DNA from 3 places in the Intestinimonas sp. RTP31139st1_F5_RTP31139_211217 genome. Region 3 is predicted to be linked to each of the others. Evidence: riboswitches for the same ligand, from Rfam matches in the RefSeq annotation. Region 3 holds a riboswitch; each other region holds the start of a gene.
The links. A riboswitch is a leader RNA that binds a small molecule or an ion and turns the genes downstream of it on or off. The one in region 3 is predicted to bind cobalamin.
Positions count from the first base shown of each region.

Region 1: it holds a riboswitch for cobalamin, as region 3 does, so the genes downstream of both, ABUA09_RS12335 (PQQ-binding-like beta-propeller repeat protein) here and ABUA09_RS09520 (Ig-like domain-containing protein) in region 3, are expected to answer to the same signal.
Region 2: it holds a riboswitch for cobalamin, as region 3 does, so the genes downstream of both, cbiD (cobalt-precorrin-5B (C(1))-methyltransferase CbiD) here and ABUA09_RS09520 (Ig-like domain-containing protein) in region 3, are expected to answer to the same signal.

Region 1 is NZ_JBCOAQ010000021.1:25,610-28,881, forward strand. It holds gene ABUA09_RS12315 (LCP family protein) at 1-303, opposite strand, end outside; gene ABUA09_RS12320 (ferredoxin) at 476-664, opposite strand; tRNA gene ABUA09_RS12325 (tRNA-Leu) at 1,069-1,155, opposite strand; tRNA gene ABUA09_RS12330 (tRNA-Leu) at 1,319-1,405, shown strand; cobalamin riboswitch at 1,577-1,808, shown strand; gene ABUA09_RS12335 (PQQ-binding-like beta-propeller repeat protein) at 2,030-3,272, shown strand, end outside.
Region 2 is NZ_JBCOAQ010000001.1:50,244-53,515, reverse strand. It holds gene cobM (precorrin-4 C(11)-methyltransferase) at 1-364, opposite strand, end outside; gene cbiD (cobalt-precorrin-5B (C(1))-methyltransferase CbiD) at 396-1,535, opposite strand; cobalamin riboswitch at 1,627-1,821, opposite strand; gene ABUA09_RS00235 (B12-binding domain-containing radical SAM protein) at 1,907-2,779, opposite strand; gene hisC (histidinol-phosphate transaminase) at 2,782-3,272, opposite strand, start outside.
Region 3 is NZ_JBCOAQ010000012.1:23,991-27,262, forward strand. It holds gene ABUA09_RS09520 (Ig-like domain-containing protein) at 1-1,381, opposite strand, end outside; cobalamin riboswitch at 1,731-1,976, opposite strand; gene ABUA09_RS09525 (NlpC/P60 family protein) at 2,335-3,272, opposite strand, start outside.

The DNA of each region.
Region 1 (3,272 bases), on a different contig from region 3:
CCCCACGTCGGTGGCGGCCAGCAGAAAGGTATAGAAGCCCTCCTTGCGCACCAGGGGCACGGGTGTGGGGGTGGCCGTGCTTTCATCCTCCGGCGTGTCCGGATCGTCGGAAGCCGGGGCACGGGAGGGGATTGAGGCGGTCGGAGGCGCCGCCTGTTCCGGCGGGCGGACCAGGGCCTTGAACCCGCAGAAAAACACCACGATGAGGACGGAGACAGCCACGGCGGTCCGGTACAGCGCCCGGCCAAGCCGCCGCACCCCGGAGGCCTTTCGCCGTTTCTTTTTCAGTAGACGCCTCGCCAAACTCCGCTCACCCTCTCGATTATGTCAACGGATATCAGTATATCCGCTCCACGGTCGTTGGGCAAGCAAAAGTTTTATATTTCACAAAATTTTTATCTTTTTCCCCGCAGGCGGAGGATCGGGTCCATATCCTGTTCCGGCGCCGTGATCGGCTTCCGGTGTCTGACCGCCCTCAGTCCTCGATGTGGATAACGGCCACCGGGCATCCGTCGGCCGCCATCCTGACCTGCTCCTCATTCTCCCCGGTCGGCGCGCGGTATACCTCCGCCAGTCCGTCGTCCGCCATCTGAAAAACCTCCGGGCAGGTCCCGGCGCACAGCCCGCAGCTGATGCACCCATCCCGATCTATCATGACCTTCATCTCTTACTCTGCCTCCTTGTTTTAACGGCCTGTTCTGAAATCCTGGAATCATGCCCGCCGCCAGGGCGCAGCCGTCCCGGCGTTTGAGCGGGCCCGCGCTTTTCAGCCAGGTCTCAGGTTCCCGCATAGTATGGCTGCGCCGCGTTCAGGCTATTCATTTTTCCCATAAGCCGGTAAAAACAAACTCCCCCCATCCTGCGGCCCGGAGCGCAAGGAAACGGCACGACAAAACGTCGTGCCTCACTTCTTGTTTTGTTGTTGGTTCGAGCGGCGATATGGCGCCGCTCCGCTCACAACCCGGCGCAGCGTTCGTGATTGGGAAAGGGGGAGGAGGGGAGCGGGCGGATGACGTTTTTTTGCCATAGGCAAAAAAACGTCGGAGCAAAGTTCACTTTGCTCCGACGTGGTGCGGCTGGCGGGAGTCGAACCCGCACGCCCATACGGACACAAGCACCTCAAGCTTGCCAGTCTACCAGTTCCAGCACAGCCGCAGATCACAGCAACTCAACAAGCTGCCTGATTATTATATTGCGTTTGGCCCTGTTTGTCAACTCAATTTTTTCTCCCGCACGCAAAAAAACAGCGAAAAAAGTGTTGACACCGGGGACATCCTATGGTAGTATATTTCTTGCGCTGAACGGCGCAAAACCACTTGCGCGAGTGGTGGAATTGGTAGACTCGCTGGCTTCAGGTGCCAGTGTTCGCAAGGACGTGCGGGTTCGACTCCCGCCTCGCGCACCACGCCGGAGCAAAGTTCGCTTTGCTCCGGCTTTTTTATGCCCGCGGCAAAAACACACGCCGTCCGTCATCTTTCGACATTTTGTGACTTTTGCAAAAATAGGACATCCCCCCTTGACTTTTAATAGTTATGTTTGTATAATAAAAGACAGCAGAAATCCAGAAATAACCTTATAATTTTATAATGTGCATTGTGCCCCTGCGCCTGGGACCCGGGCAGGCTCAGGGATAAGGGAATTTCGGTGAGACTCCGGAGCTATTCCGTATCCGTGTGTGCATGAGGCTGTTGTTCGCGGCGTGAGCCGGCCATTGGGAGAATCCTGAGAAGGTGGAGCAGCAGACGTGGGCCCCTGTGCCGGGGCCCGGAAGCATAAGCCGGTAGACCTACAGTGTTCGAGACCGCGTCCGCGTTGTGCGGGTGCGGAGATTGTCTACGGGAACAAACGGCCGTGACGAATGGAAGTACATTCGTCGCGGCCGTTTTCTATTTTTCGGGCGTGGCCCGCGGCTTTCTAGGGGCCGCCGGAGCGCCGGTGCACCTTGCAAATTCAATAGAGAAAGGAGACATGCCCACAAATCAACTGCGATCCCGTTCCCAAAATATATGTATGTGAAAGGAAGGGTAACATGCAAACGAAACTGAACCTGAGAAAAGTCCTCGCCCTGGGCGCCACCCTGGCTATGCTGGCCACCAGCGCCCTCGCCTCCTCCACCAGCTCCTGGCCCGTCTACGGCGGGAACGCCAACCACAACAGCGTGGTCAGCGGTGCGCCCACATCCATCGCCACCGGCTATCCCAAGCAGCTCAACCTCACCAGCACCACCGGCTGGGACGGTGTGGACAACGTGCCCGTCATGCAGACCGTGGACGGCGTGACCTACGCCTATGTGCTCTTTGACGGCTACGGCACCAACGGCGCCCAGGTGGTGAAGGTGAACTGCGCCACCGGCGGAGAGGTTTGGCGCACCACTGCCCAGCAGACCCCCGGTTCCCTCAACGCCAAGAGCGGCTTCCAGCTCTCCACCCCCTATCTGGACGACAGCACCGGCACCCTCTATGTGGGCGTGATCAGCGCCTACACCTATGATCCCGACACCGACGAATACCTCCAGAACAGCAAGAGCAAGATCCTGGCGCTCACCAACCTGGATGCGGCCCAGCCCACCGTGAGCGAAGTGCTGATCAACATCGACGGCCAGATCAACACCCCCATCGTCAAGTACGGCAGTTACATCTACTTCGGCACCTGGCCCGGCGGCTCCAACGCGGGCAAGTACTACCAGGTGGACGTGAGCACCACCAGCTATACCTATAAGACCTTCACCCCTGAGAGCTACGGCTTCTACTGGGCCGGGGCCGTGTCCGACGGCACCAATATCTACTTCGGCAGCGACAACGGCAAACTGTACTGGCGCAAAGCCGGCACCAATTTTGACTCTTCCTCTGCTGGCGGTGTGCTGGACCTGACTACCGCCGCAAAGGGCGCATCCGACGCGGGCAACGTCCGCTCCACCGTCATGCTGGACGGCGATAAGCTGTACTTCACCAGCCAGGGCGGCTACCTCTGGTGCTGCTCCTTTGATGAAAATGACGAGGCGCTCTCCATTCAGTGGAAGGTGTCCCTGGATGGCACCTCCACCTCCACCCCCACCCTGGTGAAGACGACCAGCGGCACTACCACCACCGTCGATATCTACACCGGGTACTACTCCGGCTTCAACGCCGGCGGCGTCCAGGTGACCTCCTTCACTCAGGGGAGCGCCCCCACCGACAGCAGCGTGGCCACCATCGCCACCGGCTTCCCGGTCCAGTGCTCCATCCTGTACAGCGACGGCTATGTGTACTTCAACACCAACTCCGGCACCGGCT
Region 2 (3,272 bases), on a different contig from region 3:
CCGCCTCCAGCGCGGCCGCCGCACCGGAAAAAGAGGATACGCCCGGTGTTACGTCATAGGCGATCTCCAGCTCGTCCAAGCGGTCCATCTGCTCCCGGATGGCCCCATAAAGAGAGGGGTCTCCGGTGTGGAGCCGAACGGTGGTGCCTCCGGATGCCTCCGTGGCCTTCATCACATCTATCACATCCTCCAGGGTCATGGAGGCACTGTCATAGACGGCACAGTCCTCCTTCTTGTTCTCCAGAAGCGCCGGATTTACCAGAGAGCCGGCATAGATGATCACATCCGCTTCCCGCAGAAGCCGTGCGCCGCGGACAGTGATGAGGTCCGCGGCTCCGGGGCCCGCGCCAATAAAGTGGATCATAGTTTCCTCTTCCTTTCCGTTTGAAATGGTCTCAGTCCGGGGCGTGGAGCGCGGCCAGCCGCTCCGCTCCCGGCGTCCGGCCCAGTATCCCATGCTTGTTGGAGAAAAAAATGGCCTCGATGTCCATATCCTCTCCCGCCCGTGCCTTGAGCCTCTGGTCCAGTGCACCGGCCAGGGATGCCATTACAGGCTCCCGCAGTCCGGCGCGGTCCAGAATATCAACTGCTTCGTCTGTGGTGATGGCCAGAAACACCGCCTCCACAACAGTACGGTCCCCACTGCACAGGGCCGTATGCGCCGCCAGGGTCTCCCGCCGGGCATCGGATACCCTGGAGTGCGTATTCATGTTTCCCGCCGCAGCCTTGCACAGCTTGCCCAGATGGCCCACCAGCAGAAAGCTGCGAAATCCCAACCCTGCTGCGTGATCAATGGCCTCTCCAATATAGTTGGAGCAGGTGGCCCAGTGGTCCAGCGACAGGTGGAGAACTTCCCTTGAAAAATGTTCGCCGTAATTACCAGGAGTCACCACGATGTCTCCCGCCCCCGCCGCAGCCTGCATGTCCAGCTCCAGACGCAGGGAATCTATAAGTGCGGCTTCACTCATAGGCCGCACAATGCCGGAGGTCCCCAGGATAGAAATGCCCCCTGTGATCCCCAGCCGGGGATTAAAGGTCCTTTTTGCCAATTCCTCCCCTGCCGGAACGGAGATCTCCACCCGGAGCCCCTCGGAGTACCCCGCCTTCCGGCGTACTTCCTCCATCTGGCGAAGGATCATTTCCCGGGGCACATGATTGATGGCCGCCTCGCCTACCGGCTGGTCCAGTCCGGGCCGGGTGACCCGCCCTACGCCCACCCCGCCTTCGATGGTGACTTCGCGGGCTTTCGTCTTTTCCACCTTGGCAAAAATCAAGGTGCCATGGGTGGCGTCCGGGTCATCTCCCCCGTCCTTCCGGACCGCACAGGAGGCCCATCCGCATCCCGACGCCGGCTCTAAGAGCTCGGCTTCCACAGGGATGCCGGCGGGCGTCTCCACCCGGACCAGAGCGGGCATCTCCCCTGTGAGCAGAAGCTCCGCCGCCCCCCGTGCCGCAGCGGCGGCACAGGTACCGGTCGTATACCCGCAGCGGAGACGGCCGCGGCCAACGGAGATATAGTGTTCAAAGGTGCCCATACGCCGCCTCCCGACAAAAAATGGTCCCTCTCCGGGCGGAGAGGGACCATGAAAACGGGCATGGCACTGCCGCTCTCCACCTAAGAGTCATGCTTGTGTATTCCGCACGGCAGGTCTCCTGGCTTGCGCTTCTCCCTCGGGCGTCCCTTCTCGGCAATCGATCATTACCAATGGGCTTTTGTACGCCGTCGTCCACGCTTACAGTAGAGGTAAGACTGCGCCGGTCTTTCACCGGACTTCCCTTTTCAGCAGCTGCGTCGCTGCACCAATGCGATACTCCGTATTTTGTTTTCCTATCTATTATAACAAGTAACCCGCAGGAAGTAAAGGCATTCTTCTCCACCTGTCCCTCCCATTTTTCCGTCCCTCCATCAGAGTCCCCGGCTCCACTCCGGCCGCATCCCAGTACCGCTCTCCAGCGCTTGGTCCAGACGGGATAGAAAGTATGCACGGTCTTCGGGCAGGCTTCCCTTCAGAGGCACGTAATTGGAGGCATGGTCGCAGGTGAAGTGGAGCGGGTCCACCTCCAGCTTTTCAATGAGCAATCGTGCCTCCCGCAGGGTATCCCGCGCCGTGGCCGCCTGAAATCTTCCCGCTCTCCATTCCTGATAGAGATCTGTGCCCGGATACAGCGTCAGCGTCAGCGCCGAGAGATGCCTGGGGCGCATCTCATTGATCATGGCCGCAGTATCCAGAATATGCCGCCGCCCAGCCTCACCAGGGCCGGCCAGACCCAGGATCACCATGACCCAGAGGTCAAAGCCCGCCTCCCTGAGACGGATTCCCGCCTCCAGCATCTGCCGCGCGTCCGCCCCCTTTTTGACCGCGTGCAGAAGCGCGTCGCTTCCGCTCTCCACTCCCAGATAGGCACGGGTCAGCCCGGCCTTCCGCAGGGTTTTCAGTTCTTCCGGTGTTTTGGAAAGCGTGCTCAGCGGCCCAGCATACGTGGTCACCTTCTCCAGGGATGGGAAGGCGTCATAAAGGGCGTCCAGAATCGAAAGCAGTTCCTCCGTTTTCATGATGATCGCATCTCCGTCACAGAGGAACACCCGACGAAGGTCCCCATAGCAGGCTTTTGCCATGCGGATATCCTCCAGGATATCCGGCAAAGGGCGGATATGGAACCGTTTCCCCCGATACATCCGGCAAAACGTACAGGTGTTGTGAGAACACCCCACCGTGGTCTGCAGGAGATAGCTCTTCCACTCTCCGGGCGGACGGTAGATATCACCTTCATAGCGCATATTCAGCCCTCCGTCAGCGCCTTGAGGGCTGCACGGAGGGCGTCCATCTCATCGTCCGTCCCGACACTGATGCGCAGATAGTTGCCGATACGGGGCCGGTCAAACCAGCGCACCAGAATCCCCTGCTCCCGCAGCCCGTCCAACAGCGCCTTTCCGGTGCGTTTCGGATGGCTGACAAACAGGAAGTTTGCCTTGGACTCCAGGACAGCAAACCCCATTGCACGCAGCCGCTCCTCCGTCCGCTCCCGGGTGCGGATTACGCGTTCTCTCATCTCCTCAAAGTAGGGCCCATCCTCCAGCGCCGCCACGGCTCCCGCCTGCGCCAGACGGTCCACTGTATAGGAGTTGATGGAGTCCCGCACACAACAGAGCCCGGAGATCAGATTCGGACTGCCCAGCGCATAGCCCACCCGCAGTCCGGCCAACGCGCGGCTTTTGGAGAGCGTGCGCACGACCACCAGGTTGTCATACTCCTTCAGCAATGTGTCGGCCG
Region 3 (3,272 bases):
TATGGATAATCTGCCAGGCCGCGCGGTAAGCGCGCACCTTATACTGCTCGCCTATGTCCAGCTCCAGCTTATTGCGTTCATTGATATTCAGCAACAGACTACTTTCGCTGAACGCGTCTCCGGAGGTGCGCAACTCTTTCGGCGACCGAGATGCATCAAAGTTGACTTCCAGCCTATCGCCGGAGACATTGCCCACAAAGCCGGCCTCTGTTCTCATGCCTTCCATAGAGACGCGGTAAGTCACGTTACTACTGCGTGTGATATTGAAAACATGGTCTACTGTCCCGTCTCCCAGATCAACAGTCTTCACACTGTCAATCCGTTCAGCGTTAAAGTTGAGCACCTGTGTATATAGGGCCGCTTCCGCCCCTTTCGGAGCGTTAATGGTAAAGGTGGAGGTTTCGTTGAGCTTTGTACCAAAGGTAGCCGCTCCCTCTTCAGGCTGAACTGCATAGTTTCCCCAAATGGTCGCCCCAACGCCATGTTCAACCGCATAATCCTTGGACGGTGTAAACACGTTGTAATAGAGCAGTGCGTTCCCACTGACAAATGCGAGCGTGGGATAGCACTCGTAACCAGCCGAATTTATATAGGGATCGCCCATCGTCGCCACGCCGATTTTGTTCATCAGCCTGACGGAATAGTCCTCAGCAGTAGCTTTTTCCCCATCGTATTCATTTACGACATAGGACTCAATCAGACGCAAATAGATCTTTGTGTCGTCTACGCTCTGATAGGTTCCCCCGCCGCCTTCGGCCGGAATCCGAAAGGCCCCGCCGCCAAGGCTGTTGCCTTTCTCATCCACGGCGCGGAAAGAGTAGATTCCGCGTTCAAGCGTCATCGAATAAACATCATATTGATCGTCGCTCTGTGCATCCTTGGTATACGCGGTAATGGCGCTTTCTTCCCCAAACGTATCCCGGTTATCCGTACCGAATCCCTCCGTCGGATAAAAAGAGATTCCATTCTCTGCGATGAGGCCCTTAGGAATATAGACCTGAACAGCGTACGGATCGTCTGTTACTGTAACGGTACAGGTGCTCTCAGCCGTTGTCCCGTCGTTCCTTGCGGTCTCGGCCGTAATGGTTGCCGTCCCAAGCCCCTTTCCGGTAACCACACCGTCCCCGTCCACGGACGCCACAGTCGGATCCGAGCTGCTCCACTCGAGCTCATCGCTCGCGGTTTCCGGAGAAAATTCAACTGTCAGCGGGAGTCTGTCTCCGATTTGAACGCTCCCGCCTTGTTCAGCAATCTTTATGTTCTCTACGGTTGCCTGCGTGTCTTCGGCAGACTGCGCACTCACTGTTGCCGGCAGAAGTGCCAGACACATGGCCAGTACAAGCAGTACCGCCAGCGGCTTTTTTATTTTTAGTTTCTTCATGTACACGTTTTCCCCCTCTTAGATCTTATGTCTTCTCCATTTGCTCAAGAGCCATCAGCATCTGCTGCTCCAATCATTGCCGCACCCCCATCTGTAGATTTTAACGGCCGGACCCTCTGCACGCTCTTCCTTATCTTCCCTCCCTAGCTTTATTACGATATGGACCGGCGCGGCGGCGCTGTTTTGCCGCTTGTCCTTCCGACGTTTCTCTTTCATGTCTAAAGCGTTTCTTCTTAAAAAGCATGACCTAGTTCCGTTTATTTCCACAAATTGGAAAGAGTGGGCCATAGAAGATTTCTCTTCCACGGCCCACTCTTTCCGTGTTCACTTCCATCGCCTCACTTTCACGGTTCCGGTCTCCAACATCGTAGGTCTTCCGGTTCATACCTTTGGGGCCTTCTTTTAAAAAGGCCCTGCGCTCGCTGTTCTACCTTCTCAGGGTTCCCCCCCCCAATGGCCGACTCACGCCGCGAACAGCAATCTCCGATATATACGGAAATGGCTTTTGCTCCGGATTCTCACCGAATTTCCTCATCCCCGCACCTGCCATTTTCGGCAGCTTTTTCACGGGGGCACGATGCCACTATATTTCTTTGTACCAACTTACTCGGACAAAAGCATACTATTTTCTTTATGGCTTATTATACATTAGCCTGTCGAAAAAGTCCAGCTTTTGTCGGGGACTTTTTCGACAGGCTGCAGCCACGAACCAAATCAATGGTTCGTGGCTGTTTTGCAGTTACAACTATTACAAAAAAGAACGCATAGAGCGCTGTGCAGCTGCGGTGTCAGCACATTTTATTCCGCACAAATACAATGCCGCGTCAAGCCATTCGCTTTCCGGAAACTCCTCCAATGATAGTTCCGCTAAAGCGCACTGCAACACCATGTTGGGCCGAGGAAGATACCGCAGATCAGATAGATATTCACATTGCATTTTCTCGGCCAGTGTATCAAGCAGTCCCATCTGATGCCTCCGCTGAATAAATGGTCGGTCTGGTAATGGCGGCAAAGCCAGATTTTCCGGTAATGACCACATTGTTTGCGCCGCTGGCACAATGGATGACCAGCAGTTCGCCATTTTTATCTCTGCCGCCGACGATGCCGACGTGGCTATCTCCAGGATAAAACACCAAATCACCGGGAGCTGCTTCCTCCCATGTAATGGTGGAACAATAGGTGTGCTGACTGGCTGCGCCTCCGCCATGGCCGATGACACAACCCATTGCATTATTGAATACCCAATCTACAAAACCGGAGCAGTCCAGTCCATAGGGGCGGTAGGTGCCGGTAGTGGGGCTGCCCGCCGCTGTGACTTCTTTCAGCTGTCCCCAACGGCTGTCCCAGCCTATGGCGGAGGATTTTCCTCCCCAGAAGTAATTGACCTTGCCGACAAGAGAACAGGCTGTTTGTACCACCGCTTTTCGCTCCGGCGAGAGGTCTGCCGGAAGCCGCTTTAGAATCTCAGACGCATCAGCGGTGATCGTGACCAAATCACCCACCAGTTCCATGAGAAGGTCACGGTGAGCCAGCAATTCGTCCAACATAGAGATCTGCTGTCCCGTGAAGTCATAGACGGTTTTCATTTCTTCCGCAGTTTTAGGCACGATGACGATCTTCAGGTGCTTCTCCGTCCAGCTATCATCCCGGCCATCGTCGGGGTCACTGTCCGGGTGGTCGATCACATCGACGGTATGGGACACGGTACACATATCCGCGAAAACCACCTTCAGCCGGGAAATCCGGTCAGCATCCAGGGTCGCCACATCGGCGGCGTCAGCACCATCGTTTCCAGCAACCTTCACCGCAAAAACGGCCAGCACCTCCGCCCAGTCCGGGATCGTCCCCTGGAGCGTCATATCGTCGTATGTGTCCGCTGTCTGCAAAGCCA